4 regions of the Methylobacterium sp. Leaf111 genome follow, and region 1 is predicted to be linked to each of the others. Evidence: predicted binding sites of a transcription regulator. Region 1 holds the regulator's gene; each other region holds the start of a gene.
What was found. The regulator LexA, encoded in region 1, represses DNA repair genes until DNA is damaged. The targets are predictions, from matches to a motif close to TGTTCNNNNTGTGTTCNG.

Region 1 (4,667 bases):
GTCGCGTTCGGATGCGGCATCCTCGCGTTCTTCCTCGGTACGCAGGGGACGCCGTCGCTCCTGGCGCCGCTCGCGGCCGCCGCCTTGCTCGCCGCGACGACGCCCCTCCTCGTGGCGCGCCCGTTCGGCCTGGCCCTGGTGCTCGCCGCCGTCGCCGCCCTCCTGGGCTTCGCGGCGGCCGCCGCGCGGGTCCGCTCGGTCGACGGGCCGATCCTCGCCCGCACCACGATCGGTCCGCTGGTGGGCACCATCGAAGGGCTGGACGAGCGGGAGGAGGGGGCGCGCCTGATCCTCCGCGTCGAGAGCTTCGGCACCCTCGGCGCCGAGGTCCGCCCGGTCCGGGTGCGGGTCTCCTACCGCAAGGCGAATACCCTGAAGCCGGGCGACCGCATCGCCGCGACCGCGCGCCTGCTTCCGCCGCCGGAAGCCGCCCGCCCCGGAGGCTACGACTTCGCCCGGGATGCCTTCTTCCGTGAGATCGGCGCGGTGGGCTCCCTCGTCGGCAAGGTCGACCTGCGGCCGCCGGCCGAGAGCGCGGACTGGCAGATCCGTCTCGCGGCCGCCGTCGACGCGGCCCGCAACGCCCTGACGCGCCGCATCACCGACGCCAACGGCGGACAGGCCGGGGCGGTGGCGGCGGCCCTGGTGACGGGCAAGCGCGGCCTGATCAGCCCCGAGACCAACGACATCCTGCGCGCCGCCGGCATCTACCACGTCGTCTCGATCTCGGGCCTTCACATGGTCCTGGCGGCCGGCGTGGTGTTCTGGCTCGTGCGGGCGCTCCTGGCCCTCGTTCCGTTCGCGGCGCTGCACTGGCCGATCAAGAAGATCGCCGCTGCCGTCGCCATGGTGAGCGTGACGGCCTACTGCGTCTTCTCCGGCTGGGACATCGCAGCCGAGCGCTCGCTGATCATGACCCTCGTGATGCTCGGCGCGATCCTGGTCGACCGCCCGGCGCTCAGCATGCGAAACCTGGCCCTCGCCGCCCTGATCGCCCTGGCCCGCGAGCCGGACGGCCTCCTCGGCCCGAGCTTCCAGATGTCGTTCGCGGCGGTGGCCGGCCTGATCGCCTGCGCGCCGCTGATCGCCGGACGCGGGCGGCAGCGCGACGGTGCCGGCCTGCTCCCCCGGATCTTCGCCCTGGCGTCCGCGGCGGTCCTGGGCACCCTGGCCACGACGCTCGTGGCCCAGATCGCCACCGCGCCCTTCGCCACCTACCACTTCCAGACGGTGCAGCCCTTCGGGCTGGTGGGCAATGCGCTCACCCTGCCGCTGGTCTCCCTGGCGGTGATGCCGTCAGCGGTTCTGGGCATCCTCGCCTATCCGTTCGCGCTGGATCAGCCGGTCTGGTGGGCCATGGGCCTGGCGGTGCGGGGGATGCTGACCATCTCGACCTGGATCGCGGGCTTCGGCAACGCCGTCGTCGTGGTCCCGGCCTTCGGCACGGGGGCCCTCGGCCTCCTGGCCGCTGCCCTGATCGTCCTGACGCTCCCGGCCTCGTCGCTGCGCTGGCTCGGCCTCATTCCGGCAGCGATCGGCATCGCCTGTGCGGCTGCCCCGGATCGCTACGACATCTACGTCGATCGGGAGGGGGCGGGCGCCGCCATCCGCCAGCGCAACGGGCGGCTCGCCACCCTTGGCCGGCCGCCCCCCTTCGTGCTCGCGCAATGGCTCAAGGCCGATGGAGACGACCGACGGGTGCAGGACGTAACGGGGTTCGAGGGCGCGCGCTGCGATCGCCTGGGCTGTACCCTGACCACACCCGACGGCCGCGTGCTCGCCCTGACCACCGACAAGGGTGCCCTCGGAGAGGACTGCGCCAGGGCCGACATCCTGATCACCCGGCAATCCGCGCCCGGGGGCTGCGCCGCATCGATCGTCATCGACCGGGATTTCCTGGAATCGCACGGTGCGACCGCGATTCACCTCACCCGCGATGGGCCGTCCCTCGCCTCCGCGAAGCATCCCGGGGATGTCGTGCCCTGGCGTGCGACGCCTCTGCGCAAGCCGGTGGACCCGCCGGGAACGTCCTTGCCATCTTCGACACCGCCGGCGTCGGTCTTACCGGAAATCCCCGATCGCACCCGCGATCCGTCGGATCCGTCCGGCGATGAACCGGACGGGGACCCCCTTCAGTAGCGGCGCACCAGACTGACGAGACGTCCCTGGATCTGCACCCGATCCGGCCCGAGGACCCGCGTCTCGTAGGCCGGATTCGCCGCTTCCAGGGCGATGGACGATCCACGCCGGCGCAGGCGCTTCAGGGTCGCCTCCTCGTCGTCGATGAGGGCCACGATGATGTCGCCCGTATTGGCGGTGTCCTGCTTGCGGATGACCACCAGGTCGCCGTCGAGGATCCCGGCATCGACCATCGAATCGCCGCGCACCTCCAGGGCGTAATGCTCGCCGCCGGCCAGGAAATCCGGCGACATCGTCACCGAATGGCTCTGTTCCTGGATGGCCGAGATGGGCGTACCGGCCGCGATCCGACCCATCACCGGGATGGTCACGGCCCGACCGCTCTCGTCGGTGGCCTGCGTGGTCGGCAGTCGGGACACCGATGCGCCGGCCGGCAAGCCCTTGCCCTTGCCCTTGCCGCCTTCGACCACGCTCGGCGTGAAGCGGCGAACCTCGGAGGCCGGAGCGGCGCGCGGGGCGCCCGCATTCCCCCCGAGGCTCTCCGGCATCCGGATCACCTCGATGGCCCGCGCCCTGTTGGGCAGCCGGCGCAGGAAGCCGCGCTCCTCCAGGGCCGTGATCAGGCGGTGAATGCCCGACTTCGACTTCAGGTCGAGGGCATCCTTCATCTCGTCGAACGACGGGGGAACGCCGCTCTCGCGCATCCGAAGCTGGATGAACTGGAGCAGGTCCAGCTGCTTACGCGTCAACATGCGGGACACTCTTCGTTAGCGCCACGGATCGCGGCGGGTGGCACTAGAAACAAACCACGAACACGTTAAACGTTCCGTAAGTGTTCTGCAAGGGTTCCCATCTCAAGCCTCTCGGGCCCGATCCGTTCGATCCCCTCGGCAAGGGCGGATCCGGGCGTCGCCCGAGCGCCACGCCGGCCTGCCGCTGCGGCCATCGCTGCGACCGAGTGGTGCCCCGATCCGACGAACGAGTTGGACGGCCGGCGTCTAGACCGGTCGGCAGGGCGCCCGGGCGCAGCGCCCTCGGGTCGATGGCCCGGCGACGATCGGTTCTCTGCCGTCCTCTGCCGGCGTCGCCGACGTCGCCGACGGCGGGTCTTCAGCTAGCGCTGCCCGGTGCGCCCTGCCTTGGGCCGGTCACCCGAACCGTTGCCGCCCGTCTCGGTGGGATTGCGGGGATCCTGCCAGAAGGTATCGAACAGGCGCTGCATCGCGCGGGCGTTCTCCTGCTGCACCTCCAGGCCCGTCTGGAACATCTGCTGCATCACGTCGAAGGGCGCTTCCGTGGCCGACCTGTCCGGCCCGGCGGACTCCGGCCGGGGCGAAGCCGCGAGCCACGTCGACGCCGCACGCGGCCGTGCCTGGGGCGAGGGCGTCGCGGGCTTCGGGGCCTTGGCGCCGGAGTTCAGGAACGCCTGCATCATCTCCGACCAGGCATTGGGCGGGAAGCCGAAGGGGTTCGCCTCGGCGCGCGGGACCGGCGCCGCGGCAGGCGCTTGGTTGATCATGACGTGGACGATCCCCGCCACCACCATGCCGGCCATGATCGGCAGCATCTGCTTCAAGGCCGGCATCGCCACGCCGCTGACGGCAGCGGCCTGCTGCAGAACGGCCTGACTCAGATGGGGCGAGCCGAAGAGTTGCTGGACCAGCATGTCCATCTGCGGCGTCGCGCTCGACGCCTTCGGCGCGGCGGGGCCGACGAGATTGAAGAGGTGGGCGAAGCCGGTCGGATCCTGGGCGACGTTCCGCTGCAGCCCCATCGTGAGGGCCGGAAGCAGGGCTTCCATCGCGCGCAGGCTCTGCTCCGGCGACAAACCGAACTGCCGTCCGAAACCCTGCGCGTTGGGGCCCGCCTGCGCCTGAAGGATGTCGAACAGATTGAACATGGCGGCCTCGCGGACGAACTGCGGCTTTCCCGGTCATCGACCCGGGCGCGCCGCGCGAATTCTGTCGCATCCGGTCGGTACTGACCAGCCCGGGCGCCTCACGACGGCCCGATTCCCCGTCGACGGGGGCCCGTATCAACCCGTTTCTTGCCCCGGACCCGCGATGCGCTTCCCTTCGCCCCTGATCGAGGCGCGCCTGGTGCGTCGCTACAACCGCTTTCTCGCCGACCTGCAGCTTGCCGACGGGTCCGTGATCACGGCCCATTGCCCCAACCCGGGGGCGATGCTGGGACTTGCGGTGCCGGGCGCGCGGGCCCTGTTGTCCGACGTCCGGAGCCCGACGCGCAAGCTCCCCTTTTCCTGGGAACTGGTGGAGGCGGATCTGCCCGGCGGCCGGCAATGGGTCGGCATCAACACGATGCGGCCGAACGCCCTGGTGGCGGAGGCCTTCGCCGCCGGCGGCCTGCCGTGCCTCGCCGGCTACACGGGCCTGCGCCCCGAAGTCCGCTACGCCCGGGCCAGCCGGGTCGACTTCCTCGCCACCGGGGAGGGGATGCCGCCCTGCCATGTCGAGGTGAAGAACTGTCACCTGATGCGCAGCCCCGGCCTCGCGGAATTTCCCGATTGC
Region 2 (4,667 bases), on a different contig from region 1:
AACACCGAGGACGTGTGGAAGGAGGTCCTGCCGAACCAGACGGGCCGCCAGTACCGCCCGACCGCGATGGTGCTCTACACCGGCGGCACCCGCAGCGGCTGCGGCTCGGCCCAGGCCGCCATGGGGCCGTTCTACTGTCCGATCGACAAGAAGGTCTATCTCGACACTTCGTTCTTCAAGGAGATGGAGCAGAAGTTCGGCGTGAAGGGCGACTTTGCCTACGCCTACGTCATCGCCCACGAGGTCGGCCATCACGTCCAGGACGAACTCGGCATTCTCGGCAAGGTCCAGGGCCGCCAGCAGAACGCGTCGACCAAGACCGAGGCGAACCAGCTGTCCGTGCGCACCGAGCTCATGGCCGACTGCCTCGCGGGCGTCTGGGCCAAGAATTCCAACGACAAGTATAACGCCCTGGAGCAGGGCGACATCGAAGAGGCGATGCAGGCGGCGAGCGCCATCGGCGACGACAAGCTTCAGAAGCAGTCGCAGGGGTATGCCGTGCCGGATTCCTTCACGCACGGCTCATCCGAGCAGCGGATGCGCTGGTTCATGACCGGCTATCGCAGCGGACAGACGAAATCCTGCGACACGTTCCGGGCCGCGCGGAACTGAGCTGCAGCCGGCGCGCTGTCGGGGGGCGGGACTTTCGCGTAGGATCGGTCCCGTCCCGCCCGCGTTCGGTTGAAGGCATTCCAAGATGGTCGCATCCGACAAGACCCGCAGCTTCATCCCGCTGGCCATCGCGGTCCTCACGGTATCGGACACCCGCAGCGAGGGGGACGACCGCTCCGGCGACACCCTCGTCGAGCGCCTCACGGCGGCGGGGCACACCCTGGCCGCCCGCGCCATCGTCCCCGACGAGGTCGAGGCGATCCGCGGACAGGTCGAGTGCTGGAGCCGTGACCCGGCCGTCGACGTGGTCATCACCACGGGCGGCACCGGTTTCACGGGTCGCGACGTGACGCCCGAGGCAATCGAGCCCCTGTTCGAGAAGCGCATGGATGGTTTCTCGGCCGTCTTCCACCGCATTTCCTACGACAAGATCGGAACCTCGACCTTGCAGTCGCGCGCCACGGCGGGCGTCGCGAACGCGACCTACATCTTCGTTCTGCCCGGCTCTCCCGGCGCCTGCCGCGACGCTTGGGACGGCATCCTGGCCGCGCAGCTCGACTACCGCCATCGGCCCTGCAACTTCGTCGAGATCATGCCCCGCCTAGACGAGCACCTGCGTCGCGGCGCTTCGATCTCGGTGTAGGCGGGACGGTCGACCCGCGATCCGCGGCGATTACGCCCGGTCGAGGCGCGCCGCGAGCGGGCGGGCCTTCAAACGGCGGATGAATTTCGGGCCCGCCAGCAGGCGTTCGCGGCGCACCAGATCGCCTGGGCGTGGAGCGTTCACGCCGATGACGCGCTCCCCTCCGGCGGCCAGGCGTGCCGGCAGGCCGGTATGGGGGCGGCGCAAGCGGGCCAAAGACACCTCCGGGCGGGCCGTCCCAATGAAGCGGTCCAGAAGACGGATCCAACCCTCGGCGGGAACATCGCCGGCCTCGAGACACAGCACCCAGTCCCGGCGCGCGATCTTTGCACCGGCCGACCAGGGCGACGACCCACGACCACGCAGAACGACCGTCGCGCCGGTCGCCTCGGCCACGGCCTCGATCATCGCATTCGCGACCGGCACGACGATCACCGCGTCACCGACGAGTCCTGCCGCAACTCCGGCGACCAGCGCGCCTAGCGTATCGGCGAGATGATCGACGGAATCGGGGTCGGCAGGCCGCGCCACGGAGATGAGAGCCGAAAGCATGCGCGCGCATACCGTATTTTCGCGTAGCGCCAAGCCACATCGCGGCGACGCAGAGGACGCAAATGGGTAGAAACGCGACACGACACGCGTTCTGCCTGAAATTTTTGCAGCGCCCCGAGCATTTGTTCATGATACGTTCTCGTCCGATCCCAACGGATGAACCTCGCCCATGCCAGCAGACGCCACTCGCCCATCGTCCGCCGGCCCCGCGGCTGCGCGACGCCTCGGCGAGACCACACCGCAGCCGATGGGGCGGCGGGGCCGGGGTGCCACGGCCAATCCGAGCGGACGGTACGAGGCGGCCCGACGGGAAACCTTCGACGACGGCTGGTCCGGGAATGAGGAGGCGGTCCCCGTCCGGACCGAGGTGCGGCCGGAGCATGCCCGCACGCTGATCACCCGCAACACCTCGCCCGACATCTCGTTCGATCGCTCGATCAATCCCTACCGCGGCTGCGAGCACGGCTGCGTTTACTGCTTCGCCCGTCCGAACCACGCCTATGTCGGCCTGTCACCGGGCCTCGACTTCGAGACCAAGCTGTTCCGGAAGGTGGGTGCCGGCGCTCTGCTCGAAACGGAGTTGTCGGCACCGGGCTACCGTCCCGCCACGATCGCCCTGGGCACCGCCACCGATCCCTACCAGCCGATCGAACGGGAGCATCGCGTCACCCGCGCGGTGCTGGAGGTCCTGGCGCGGTTCCGCCACCCGGTCGGCATCGTGACGAAATCGAATCTCGTCGTGCGCGATCTCGACCTCCTCACCGACCTCGCGCGCGACGGTCTCGTGAAGGTCGCGATCTCGGTGACCACCCTCGATCCCGTCCTGGCACGCCGGCTGGAGCCCCGCGCGCCGCATCCGCAAAAGCGCCTGGACGCGATTGCCCGCCTGAGCGCCGCGGGCATTCCCGTGATGGTCATCGCCGCGCCGATCATCCCTTCGTTGAACGACCACGAGCTGGAGGCGATCCTCGCCCGGGCCCGGGCGCTCGGCGCCGTGGAGGCGAGCCACGTACTCCTGCGCCTGCCGCTCGAACTCGATGACCTGGTGAACGACTGGTTCGCCGAGCATTACCCAGGCCGCCAGCGCCACGTCATGTCGCTGGTCCGCGCCGCGCGGGGCGGAAAGGCCTATGACGCCGCTTTCGGCACGCGGATGACCGGCACCGGCGCCTATGCCGACCTGATCCGCCAGCGCATGCGGCTCGCCCGGCAGCGCCTCGGCTATCCCGAAGTCCGTCGTCGCCTGCGCGTCGACCTGTTCAGGGTTCCGCGCGACCAGTTGAGCCTGTTCTGAGATCGTAGGCGCGCGTGAAGCTGAGCCGATGATGGGGCGAGCGGCCGCGGTGTGCAAGGCCGGCGAGATGGGTGCGCGTGCCGTAGCCGACGTTGCTCGCCCAGCCGTAGTCCGGGTAGCGCCCGGCCAGCCGACGCATCAATGCGTCGCGCAGGGTCTTGGCCACGATGGAGGCGGCGGCGATCTGCGGCACCAGCCGGTCGCCGCCCACCACGGCGCGGCCGGGGAGGGCGAGTCCCGGAATCGTGTCGCGGCCGTCGACCCAGACCGGTGCGTCGAGATGCAGGCCGAGGACCGCGCGCCGCATGGCGTCGAGGGTGGCAGCGCGGACGTTGATCCGGTCCACCAGCGCGCGCGATCCGGCCGCCACCGCGACGCGGGCCCACGCCCGGATGAGTGGAGTCAACGCCTCGCGCTCGGCCGCCTTCAGGCGCTTGCTGTCGTCGAGACGCGCCAGAAGCTCGGGCGGGAATGCAGCCGGCGCAAACCACACCGCCGCGACGATCACCGGGCCGCAGAGGGCCCCCCGCCCAACCTCGTCGCAGCCGATCACGGCCGGGTAGGTCTCCGCCAGGCGCGGGTCGAAGGGCGGCATCGGGCAGGGTCCGGGCAGGGGGCTGATCCCTTCCCCTAGCGTGCGTGGCCAGTCGGGTCCACGCGTCAGCCGAGTTCGACGATGCCCCGCGATGGCGTGCCCGCGGCCCGAACCCGGACGGACGTGCTGCCATGGGCTTGTGCGATGTTGTCGTAGAACTGCCGCGCGCTCTCGGCCCAGGTGTACCGCAGGGCTTCGCTGCGGCAACGCTCCCGCGGAATTGCCAAGGCGGCCAGGGCGGCCGCACGCAAGTCGTGATCGAGGACGCCGGCACCGGTCCGGCCGATGACGTCGAGGGGCCCGGTGACGGGATAGGCGGCCACTGGGACGCCACAGGCGAGGGCTTCGAGAAGCACGATTCCGAAGGTGTCGGTCAGGCTCGGAAACACGAAGACGTCGGCAGCGGCGTAGAGGGCGGCGAGGGCGGCGCCGGTGCGGATGCCGAGAAAGCGGGCCGCCGGCGCAATCCCCGCGAGGCGCGCCCGATCCGGGCCGTCGCCGACGACGACCTTCGTTCCAGGCAGATCGAGGCGCAGGAACGCCTCGAGGTTCTTCTCCACCGCGAGCCGTCCCACCGAGAGGAAGATCGGCCGCGGCAGCCCGGCAAGGTCCGGCGCATCCGGCGGGCGAGGCCGGAACAGCTCGGTGTCGACGCCGCGCGTCCAGCGTATCAGGTTGGTGAAGCCGCGCGCGTGGAGGTCGCGCTCCAGGGAGGGGGTCGAGACCATGGTGCCGTTGGCCGCGCCATGGAACCGGCGCAGCCAGGCATAGCTCCAGGTTTCGGGCACGGGGGCCCGGGCGGAGAGGTATTCCGGGAAGCGGGTGTGATAGCTCGTGGTGAACGGGCGGCCATGGGCGAGGCAGTATCGCCGCGTGGCATAGCCCACGGTCCCTTCCGTGGAGATGTGGACGTGGGTGGGCTGCAGATCGTCCCAGAGGCGCGCCACGTGCCGCTTGGTGGCGTAGGCGAC
Region 3 (4,667 bases), on a different contig from region 1:
CCCCCGGGCCTCGATCAGGGCCTCGACCGCCCCCCGGCCCACGCCCTTGATCGCCGCGAGCGCGTAGTGGATGCGCCCCTCGCGCACCTCGAAGCCGACGCCCGAGGTGTTGATCGAGGGCGGCTCGACGGTGATCTTCAGGCGCTGGGCGTCCTGGCGGAACTCCGCCAGCTTGTCGGTGACGTCGATGTCGAGCTGCATCGCGGCGGCCAGGAACTCCACCGGATGGTTCGCCTTGAGGTAGGCGGTCTGGTAGGTCAGCAGGGCGTAGGCGGCGGCGTGCGACTTGTTGAAGCCGTAATCGGCGAACTTGGCGAGCAGGTCGAAGATCTCGTTGGCCTTGGCCTTGGTGAGGTCGCGCTCGACGCAGCCCTTCACGAAGCGGTCGCGCTGGGCGTCCATCTCGGCCTTGATCTTCTTGCCCATGGCGCGGCGGAGCATGTCGGCCTCGCCGAGCGAGTAGCCGGCCAGGACCTTGGCCACCTCCATCACCTGTTCCTGGTAGACGATGATGCCGAAGGTCTCCTTGAGGATCGGCTCCAGCTTCTCGTGCGGGTACCAGCTCGCCTCGTTGCCGGCATCGCGGCCGAGCTTGCGCTCGCAATAGACCGGGATGTTGGCCATGGGGCCCGGGCGGTAGAGCGCCACCAGGGCGATGATGTCCTCGAAGCGGTCGGCCTGCATCTCGACCAGGGCCTTGCGCATGCCGGCCGATTCCACCTGGAACACGCCCACCGTCTCGCCGCGCTTCATCGGCGCGTAGGTCGCCGGGTCGTCGAGGGGCAGCGAGGCGAGATCCACGATGATGCCGCGCCGGGCCAGGAAGTCCGTGCAGCAGCGCAGCAGCGTCAGGGTCTTCAGGCCGAGGAAGTCGAACTTCACCAGGCCCGCGGCCTCGACCCACTTCATGTTGAACTGGGTCACCCGCATGCCGGTCTTCGGGTCGCGGTAGAGCGGCACCAGCTGTTCGAGGGGACGGTCGCCGATGACCACGCCGGCGGCGTGGGTCGAGGCGTGCCGGTGCAGGCCCTCGAGCTTCTTCGAGATTTCCATGAGCCGGGCGACGATCGGCTCCTCCTCGATCGCCTGCTGGAGCTTCGGCTCGCCCTCGATGGCCTGGACCAGGGTGACGGGATTGGCCGGGTTCTGCGGCACGAGCTTGGTCAGCTTGTCGACCTGCCCGTAGGGCATCTCCAGCACGCGGCCGACGTCGCGCAGCACGCCGCGGGCCAGCAGGGTGCCGAAGGTGATGATCTGCGCCACCTGCCGCTCGCCGTAGCGCTGCTGCACGTAACTGATCACCCGCTCGCGGCCCTCGACGCAGAAGTCGATGTCGAAATCCGGCATCGAGACGCGCTCGGGGTTGAGGAAGCGCTCGAACAGCAGGCCGAAGCGCAGGGGATCGAGGTCGGTGATGAGGAGCGACCAGGCCACCAGGGAGCCGGCGCCGGAGCCGCGGCCCGGCCCCACCGGGATGTCGTGGTCCTTGGCCCACTTGATGAAGTCCGACACGATCAGGAAGTAGCCGGGAAACTTCATGCCGACGATGACGTCGAGCTCGAAGGCGAGGCGGTCGCGATAGACCTGCTCGGACATGCCGGGCGCGGTGCCGTGCTGGGCGAGGCGCCGTTCGAGGCCGGCCTCCGCCTGCCGGCGCAGCTCCGCCGGCTCGTCGAGGGGGGGCGCCGCCGCGACTTCGGGGGTGCCCTCGGGGGCGGCGGCGTCGAGGGCGGCGACCACGCCGAAATTCGGCAGGATCGGCTTGCGGGTGCGCACGCGGTAGGCGCAGCGCATGGCGATCTCGACGGTGGCGTTCAGGGCGTCCGGCAGGTCGGCGAAGAGCGCGGCCATCTCGGCGCGGGTCTTGAAGCCGTGGCGCGGGGTCAGCTTGCGGCGGCGGTCGTCCGAGACGAGGCGGCCGTCCGCGATGGCCAGCAGCGCGTCGTGGGCGTCGTAGTCGCCCTCCCGGGCGAAGAACGGCTCGTTGGCGGCCACCACCGAGAGGCCGTTCGTGTCGGCGAGCCGCAGCAATTCCCGCTCGACCATGCGCTCGTCGGGCAGCCCGTGGCGCAGGATCTCGACGTAGAGGCCGTCCTCGCCGAAGGCCGCGCGCAGCTGCGCCAGGCGGCCGGCGGCGAGTTCGGCCCGGCCCTGCCGCAGGGCGCTGTCGAGGGGCCCGGTGGAACCGCCCGTCAGGGCGATCAGGCCGGCGCTCGACTCGGCCAGGGCCTCGACGCCGACCCGGGGGGCGTCGCCCAGCGCCCCGTCGAAATAGGCGCGGCTCGCCAGACGCAGCAGGTTGCCGTAGCCGGTCTCGTCCTTCGCCAGCACGACGATGTTGGCGCAGCCGGCCTGGCCCTGCCCGACGCGCGCCATCGGATCGGGCGCCTCGAAGGCGACGGTGAGCTGGAGGCCGGGGATCGGCTGGAGGCCGGCGCCGGCGGCCTTCTCGGAGAATTCCAGCGCCCCGAACAGGTTGTTGGTGTCGGTGAGCGCCAGGGCCGGCTGCCGGTCGGCGAGCGCCGCCTTCACGATGTCCCCGACCTTCAGGGCCCCTTCCAGCAGGGAGAACGACGAGTGAACGTGGAGGTGGACGTAAGCCGGGTCTTTCAGGATGCGCGCCATGAGACCACCAGCCCGAGTCGTGGTTTCCAATCCATGAGAATTCGGGGCCCGGACGCGTTTCCCTGTGGACCGCGCGACCCCTGTGACCCCGCCGCAACGCTAACGCAAGGGCGCCAGTGCGACAGCCCAGGCGGCGATGGACATCGCCAGGAGCCCGAAGGCCATGAACTCGACCGCACCCGTCAGGATCATCCGCTTGAACATGGGCCTCGCCTTTCGTTGACGCCCCGAGTTTTGTTCTTGTTTTGTTCTATGTAAAGCGAAACTCGTCGGCGCACCGCATCGTGGTTACGGCCCGGTAAATCCCGTCGCCTTGGCCAGCGGTCGCGGATCGGCTCCGCGTGCTCACGCGAAGGCGTCGGACCTCCGCGGTCCAGCGATCCGCCGCCATTGATATCCGTGCCCGGCCCTCAGGGCAGCTGCTCGATCAGCCCGTCCCGGATCGTCACGCGCCGGTCCATGCGGGCGGCGAGATCCATGTTGTGGGTGGCGATCAGCGCGGCGAGGCCGGAGGCGCGCACCAGCGCCACCAGGATGCCGAAGACGTGGGCGGCGGTGTGCGGATCGAGGTTGCCGGTGGGCTCGTCGGCCAGGAGCAGGCGCGGGCCGTTGGCGACCGCGCGGGCGATGGCGACGCGCTGCTGCTCGCCGCCCGAGAGTTCGGCCGGCCGGTGCTGGAGGCGCTCCTTGAGGCCGAGGAAGCTCAGGAGTTCGTCCGCCCGCGCCCGCGCCTCGCGCTGCGAGAGCCCGCGGATCAGCTGCGGCATCACCACGTTCTCCAGGGCCGAGAATTCCGGCAGGAGGTGGTGGAACTGGTAGACGAAGCCCATCTCCTCGCGCCGCAGGCGGGTGCGCTCGGAATCCACCATCGCGGCGGTCGGACGGCCGCCGATGTAGATCTCGCCGCCGTCGGGGCGCTCCAGCAGGCCGGCGAGGTGCAGCAGCGTGCTCTTGCCGGCCCCCGAGGGCGCCACCAGGGCGACGAGCTCGCCCGGCCAGATCGCGAAATCCGCCTGGCGCAGGATCTCGAGGGCCCCCGCCCCTTGGGCGTAGCGCCGCTCCACCTTGGCGAAGAACAGGGCCGGGACCGGCTGCGCGCCGGGCGCCTCGGCTGTCGTGGTCATGGATGCTCGGGCCTCAACCGTAGCGCAGGGCCTGCACCGGATCGAGCCGGGCGGCGCGCCACGAGGGATACAGCGTCGCGATCAGCGACAGGGCGATGGAGGTGACGACCACCACGGTGATCTCGTTGGCGTTCATCTCGGCCGGGATCTCGGCCAGGAAGCGCACCGTGGGGTCCCAGGCGGAAGGGAACAGCACCCGCTGGATCCCCTTGATGTTCATCGTGATCAGGATGCCGAGGGCCAGCCCGCTCAGGGTCCCCACCACGCCGATCAGCGCGCCGTTGATGAGGAACACCCGCATGATGGTGCCGGGGGTCGCCCCCATGGTGCGCAGGATGGCGATGTCGCTGGACTTGTCGCGCACGAGCAGGATCAGTCCCGAAATGATGTTCAGGGTCGCGACCACGACGATCAGGCTGAGGATCAGGAACATCACGTTCCGCTCCACCTCCAGGGCGCCGAAGAAGGTCCGGTTGCGCTGGCGCCAGTCGGTGAGGAGCACCGGGCGCTCGGCCGCCATCTCGAGGTCGGGCCGCATCGTGCCCACCGCCTCGGCATTGTCGAGGTAGATCTCGATCAGGCTGACATCGGCGTCCCGGTTGAAGAAGGCCTGGGACTCCGTCAGGGGCATGAACACGAAGGTCGAGTCGAACTCGGTCATGCCGATCTCGAAGATCGCCTTGATGGTGTAGCCCTTGGTGCGCGGCGCCGTGCCGAACGGCGTCGAGGCGCCCTTCGGCGTCAGCAGGTTGATCTGGTCGCCGGCCTGGACGCCGAGGGATTCGGCCAGGCGCCGGCCGATGGCGACGCCCGACCCGTCGTCGAAGCCCTCCAGGCTGCCGCCCTTGATGTTGCTCGCGATGGCGCCGATCTTGTCGAGGTCCTCGCCCCGGATGCCGCGGACCAGCACGCCGCTGC
Region 4 (4,667 bases), on a different contig from region 1:
CAGGCCTCGCAGCGTCCGCCCTTCACGTTGAAGGAGAAGCGCCCGGCCTGATAGCCGCGGGCCTTGGCCTCGGGCAGGCCCGCGAACCAGTCGCGGATCGGCGTGAAGGCGCCGGTGTAGGTGGCGGGGTTGGAGCGCGGGGTCCGGCCGATCGGCGACTGGTCGATATCGATGACCTTGTCGAGATGCTCCAGCCCGTCGAGCCGCTCGAAGGGCGCCGGGTGCTCCAGGGCACCGTTCAGGGATTTCGCCACCGCCTTGTAGAGCGTGTCGATGATCAGGGTCGACTTGCCGCCGCCGGAGACACCCGAGATGCAGGTGAAGGTGCCGAGCGGGATGTCGACCGAGACGTTCTTGAGGTTGTTGCCCCGGGCCCCGACGAGGCTGAGCGTGCCCTTCCGTCCCTTGCGACGCGCCGTCGGTACCCGCACGCTCATCTCGCCGGTGAGATACTTGGCGGTCAGCGAATCCGGGTTCTTCAGCACCTCTTCGGGCGTGCCCTGGGCGATGATCCGTCCGCCATGGATGCCGGCGCCCGGGCCGACATCCACGACGTAGTCGGCCTGCAGGATCGCGTCCTCGTCGTGCTCGACCACGATCACCGAGTTGCCGAGGTCGCGCAGGCGCTTCAGCGTGCCGAGCAGGCGCTCGTTGTCGCGCTGGTGCAGGCCGATGGACGGCTCGTCCAGCACGTAGAGCACGCCGGTCAGCCCGGAGCCGATCTGGGAGGCCAGACGGATGCGCTGGCTCTCGCCGCCGGACAGCGAGCCGGAGCCGCGCGCGAGCGTCAGGTACTCGAGCCCGACATCGATCAGGAAGGTCAGCCGGTCGCGGATCTCCTTGAGGATCCGGTAGGCGATCTCGTTCTGCTTTTCGGTGAGCTTGCCCGGCAGCTCCGAGAACCATGCATGGGCATTTCGGACCGAGAGGGCGGTGATCTCGCCCACATCCTGCATCGCGATCTTGACCGAGAGCGCTTCGAGCTTCAGGCGCTTGCCGCCGCAGGTGGCGCAGGGCGTCTCGCTCATGAAGCGCGCGATCTCCTCGCGCGAGCTGTCGCTCTCGGTCTCCTTGTAGCGCCGCTCCAGGTTCGGGATGACGCCTTCGAAGGGCTTGTTCACCTCGTAGGCGCGCATGCCGTCGTCGTAGGCGAAGCGGACCGATTCAGAACCGGTGCCGGACAGGATCACGTCCCGGGCCTTCGTCGGCAGATCGGCCCAGGCGACCGTGGTCTTGAAGCCGAAGTGGCGGGCCAGCGCGTCGAGGGTCTGGCCGTAATAGGGAGAGGTCGACTTCGCCCAAGGACCGACGGCACCGCGCTTCAGGCTGAGCTTGGCATCCGAGATCACGAGCTCCGGGTCGATCCGCATCTCGTGGCCGATGCCCCCGCAGGTCGGGCAGGCGCCGAAGGGATTGTTGAACGAGAAGAGCCGCGGTTCGATCTCCGCGATGGTGAAGCCGGAGACGGGGCAGGCGAAGCGCGACGAGAAGGTGATGGCCTCCCGCGGCGCCGCGCCCTCCGGCGTCTCGGCGAACTCGATCAGGGCGATGCCGTCGGCGAGTTCCAGGGCGGTCTCGAAGGAATCGGCCAGCCGCGCCGCGATGTCCGCCCGCACCACGATCCGGTCCACCACCACGTCGATGTCGTGCTTCAGCTTCTTGTCGAGCTTCGGCACGTCGTCGATGGCGTAGTACTCGCCGTCGATCCGCAGGCGCTGGAAGCCCTTCTTCTGGAACTCGGCGATCTCCTTGCGGTACTCGCCCTTTCGGCCACGGATCACCGGTGCCAGGAGGTAGAGTCGGCTCTTCTCCGGCAGGGCCAGGACGCGGTCCACCATCTGGCTGACGGTCTGGCTCTCGATCGGCAGCCCGGTCGCGGGCGAGTAGGGAATGCCCACCCGCGCCCAGAGCAGGCGCATGTAGTCGTAGATCTCGGTGACGGTGCCGACCGTCGAGCGCGGGTTCTTCGAGGTGGTCTTCTGCTCGATGGAGATCGCCGGCGAGAGCCCGTCGATCTGGTCGACATCGGGCTTCGACATCATCTCCAGGAACTGGCGCGCGTAGGCCGAGAGGGATTCGACGTAGCGGCGCTGGCCCTCGGCGTAGATGGTGTCGAAGGCGAGCGACGATTTGCCGGAGCCGGACAGACCCGTGAAGACAACGAGGCGATCGCGGGGAATCGTCAGGTCGATGTTCTTCAGATTGTGCTCGCGCGCGCCGCGCACCGAGATGACCCGCGCGTCGCGAGCCCCGTCGAACAGCGCCTCGATCTTGGCTTCGACCCGCTCGGCCTCGGCTTGCGATGTCTTGGCAGCGGCTTTGGCTTTGGCCATGGAGTCTCTTCGGAACGTCTTCGGCGCGGAACTCGTCGGGACTCGACCGGAGCCCCTGCGGCATGTCGGGCGCACCACCGCGTCGGGCAAGGCGCGCGCCACGCATAGCCGCTCTTCAGCTAGAACAAAAAGCGTACGCGGACAATATCGCGGCCTTCCGGCAGAGGTTTCGGCCGCCGCGACCGCACCGAATGGCAGTGAGGGAGTTCGCTGCCGACGGTTTGGAAGACGCGGGCCCCGCGGCTTCGGCTGAGGATTGGGCCGACCCCTGCCGCCTCCGCAGACGGATCAGTTGCTTCGCGGTCCAGCGGTCGCGTGAGCGAGCCGGAGTCACAAAGCAACTGGATGGTTCGCTGAAGCTCCCGACCCGCCCTGCCTAAAAATTGAAGTGACCGACCAAAAAATTGATCATAAGATAAATTTGAAACACAACTTTTACCGGCTGCTCCGACAGTGCCGCAGCGTTTCGAAGCAGGTTTCATGTGATGTCCGCCGGTCTCTTTTCATCGCTGCGCATTCGGATTCTTCTGGTTGCCCTCGCTCCATGTCTTGCGTTTGCGATGGTCGTGGGCCTTGCCATCACCGAGCGGATGAATGCTCGGACCCGGATGGTCCATGTGCAGGACCTCGTCGGCATTGCGGGCCAGATCAGCGCCCTGGTGCACGAAGCCCAGCGGGAGCGCGGGGCATCGAGCCTCTATCTCGCCGCCAAGGGGACCAAGTTTCGATCCGAACTCGATGCGCAGCGCCTGCGGACCGATGCCGCCCGGGCAGCCCTGGACGCGGGCCGGGCCGGCCTCGACCTCGCCGCCTTCGGAGCCGGCGTCGCCCGTCGCAATGCGGCGCTGACCGAGCAGCTGGCGGCGATCGTCCCCCACCGCGCGGCGGTCGACGGGCTCGGGCGCACGCCGGCTCAGAACATGGGGCTCTATTCGGGGGTGATCGCCAACGCGCTCGACCTAGTGCGCGAGGTTTCCCAGGTCGCCGCCAGCGCCGATCTCGCCGCCCGCATCAGTTCCTACTCGTCGTTCCTCGCCCTCAAGGAGCTGGCGGGCCAGGAGCGGGCCGCGGCCTCGGCGATCTTCGGCGCCGGCCAGATTGATCTTGCAGGCCACGAGCGCTTGGCGGGTCTGAGCGCGGGCCAGGGCACCTACGAATCCCTGTTCCGCCTCGGGGCCGAGCAGGAACAGGTGGCCCTCCTCGATGCCGGCAAGACTGCGCCCGCGGCCCGGGAGGTCGATCGTCTCCGCCGCCTCGTTCTCGACACGCCCCCCGGCACGCCGCTCGCCTTCACCGATGCGCCCGCCTGGTTCCGCCTCGCGACCGAGCGCATCGATACGCTCAAGACGATCGAGGACCGGCTCACCGCGGATCTCGGAGCCGCCGCCGGAGCCGCCCGCGCCGATGCCGAGCGGAGCGTCCTGGTCTGGATGGCCGTGGGACTCGCGATCCTGGTCCTCTCGTGCGGCCTCGCCTTCGCCTTCGGGACCGCCATCGCCCGTCCGCTCACCCGTATCGCCGCTTCCCTGACCGCCATCGGCCGAGGCGAGGAAGCCGGCCCGATCCCGCAGAACGGCGCCCGCGAGGTTCGCGCCATCGCGGCAGCGGCCGTCGACTTCCAGGCCAGCGTGGTCGAGCGCCGGCGCATCGCCACGGAAGCCGACCACCTCACCGCCCACGCCGCGGCGGCCCGCCGCGCCGAGATGGTGGCACTGGCCGATCGCTTCGAGGCCCAGGCCAGCGGGATCGTCGAGGCGGTGTCGGCCTCCGCGAGCCAGCTCGAAACGGCGGCCTATGCCCTCACCCAGGCCGCGACCGATACGTCATCCCTGAGTGGGTCCGTGGCCGCAGCCTCGGCGGAAACCGCGGCCACGGCCGACACCGTGGCGGCAGCCACGGAGGAGCTCAGCGCCTCGGTGCGGGAGATCGGCAACCGCGTCGAGGCCTCGAGCGCGGTCGCCGGTGAGGCGGAGCGCGATGCAGCGCGGATGGCGGAGGATGTCCATCGCCTGGCCCAAGCGGCGAGCAGCATCGGCGAGATCGTCGGCCTGATCACCAGTATCGCGGCCCAGACCAACCTCCTGGCGCTGAACGCCACCATCGAGGCGGCCCGAGCCGGCGAGGCCGGGCGCGGATTCGCGGTCGTCGCCGCAGAGGTGAAGAGCCTCGCGACCCAAACAGCCAGGGCCACCGAAGAGATCGCCGCGAAGGTCGGCGAGATCGCCCAATCGACCGACGCGTCCGTGACGGCCATCGGTGGAATCACCGATGTCATCCAGCGCCTGAGTCGGATCTCGGAGGACATCTCGGTGGCCGTCGACCAACAGGAAGCGG

Region 2: a site for LexA is predicted at 1,931-1,948, ahead of ASF41_RS01540 (PA0069 family radical SAM protein). Genes of this name have one in related genera too.
Region 3: a site for LexA is predicted at 2,861-2,878, ahead of dnaE (DNA polymerase III subunit alpha). Genes of this name have one in related genera too.
Region 4: a site for LexA is predicted at 2,454-2,471, ahead of uvrA (excinuclease ABC subunit UvrA). Genes of this name have one in related genera too.

Annotation. Positions count from the first base shown of each region.
Region 1 is NZ_LMNE01000024.1:23,225-27,891, reverse strand. Features, by position in the region: gene ASF41_RS14490 (ComEC/Rec2 family competence protein) at 1-2,139, shown strand, start outside; gene lexA (transcriptional repressor LexA) at 2,133-2,891, opposite strand; gene ASF41_RS14480 (DUF937 domain-containing protein) at 3,254-4,039, opposite strand; gene sfsA (DNA/RNA nuclease SfsA) at 4,203-4,667, shown strand, end outside.
Region 2 is NZ_LMNE01000001.1:360,713-365,379, reverse strand. Features, by position in the region: gene ASF41_RS01555 (neutral zinc metallopeptidase) at 1-612, shown strand, start outside; gene moaB (molybdenum cofactor biosynthesis protein B) at 698-1,255, shown strand; gene ASF41_RS01545 (hypothetical protein) at 1,286-1,807, opposite strand; gene ASF41_RS01540 (PA0069 family radical SAM protein) at 1,977-3,101, shown strand; gene ASF41_RS01535 (ribonuclease HII) at 3,067-3,696, opposite strand; gene ASF41_RS01530 (glycosyltransferase family 1 protein) at 3,762-4,667, opposite strand, start outside.
Region 3 is NZ_LMNE01000001.1:825,404-830,070, forward strand. Features, by position in the region: gene dnaE (DNA polymerase III subunit alpha) at 1-2,625, opposite strand, end outside; gene ASF41_RS03655 (ABC transporter ATP-binding protein) at 3,036-3,749, opposite strand; gene ASF41_RS03660 (lipoprotein-releasing ABC transporter permease subunit) at 3,763-4,667, opposite strand, start outside.
Region 4 is NZ_LMNE01000056.1:54,435-59,101, reverse strand. Features, by position in the region: gene uvrA (excinuclease ABC subunit UvrA) at 1-2,333, opposite strand, end outside; gene ASF41_RS19705 (methyl-accepting chemotaxis protein) at 2,819-4,667, shown strand, end outside.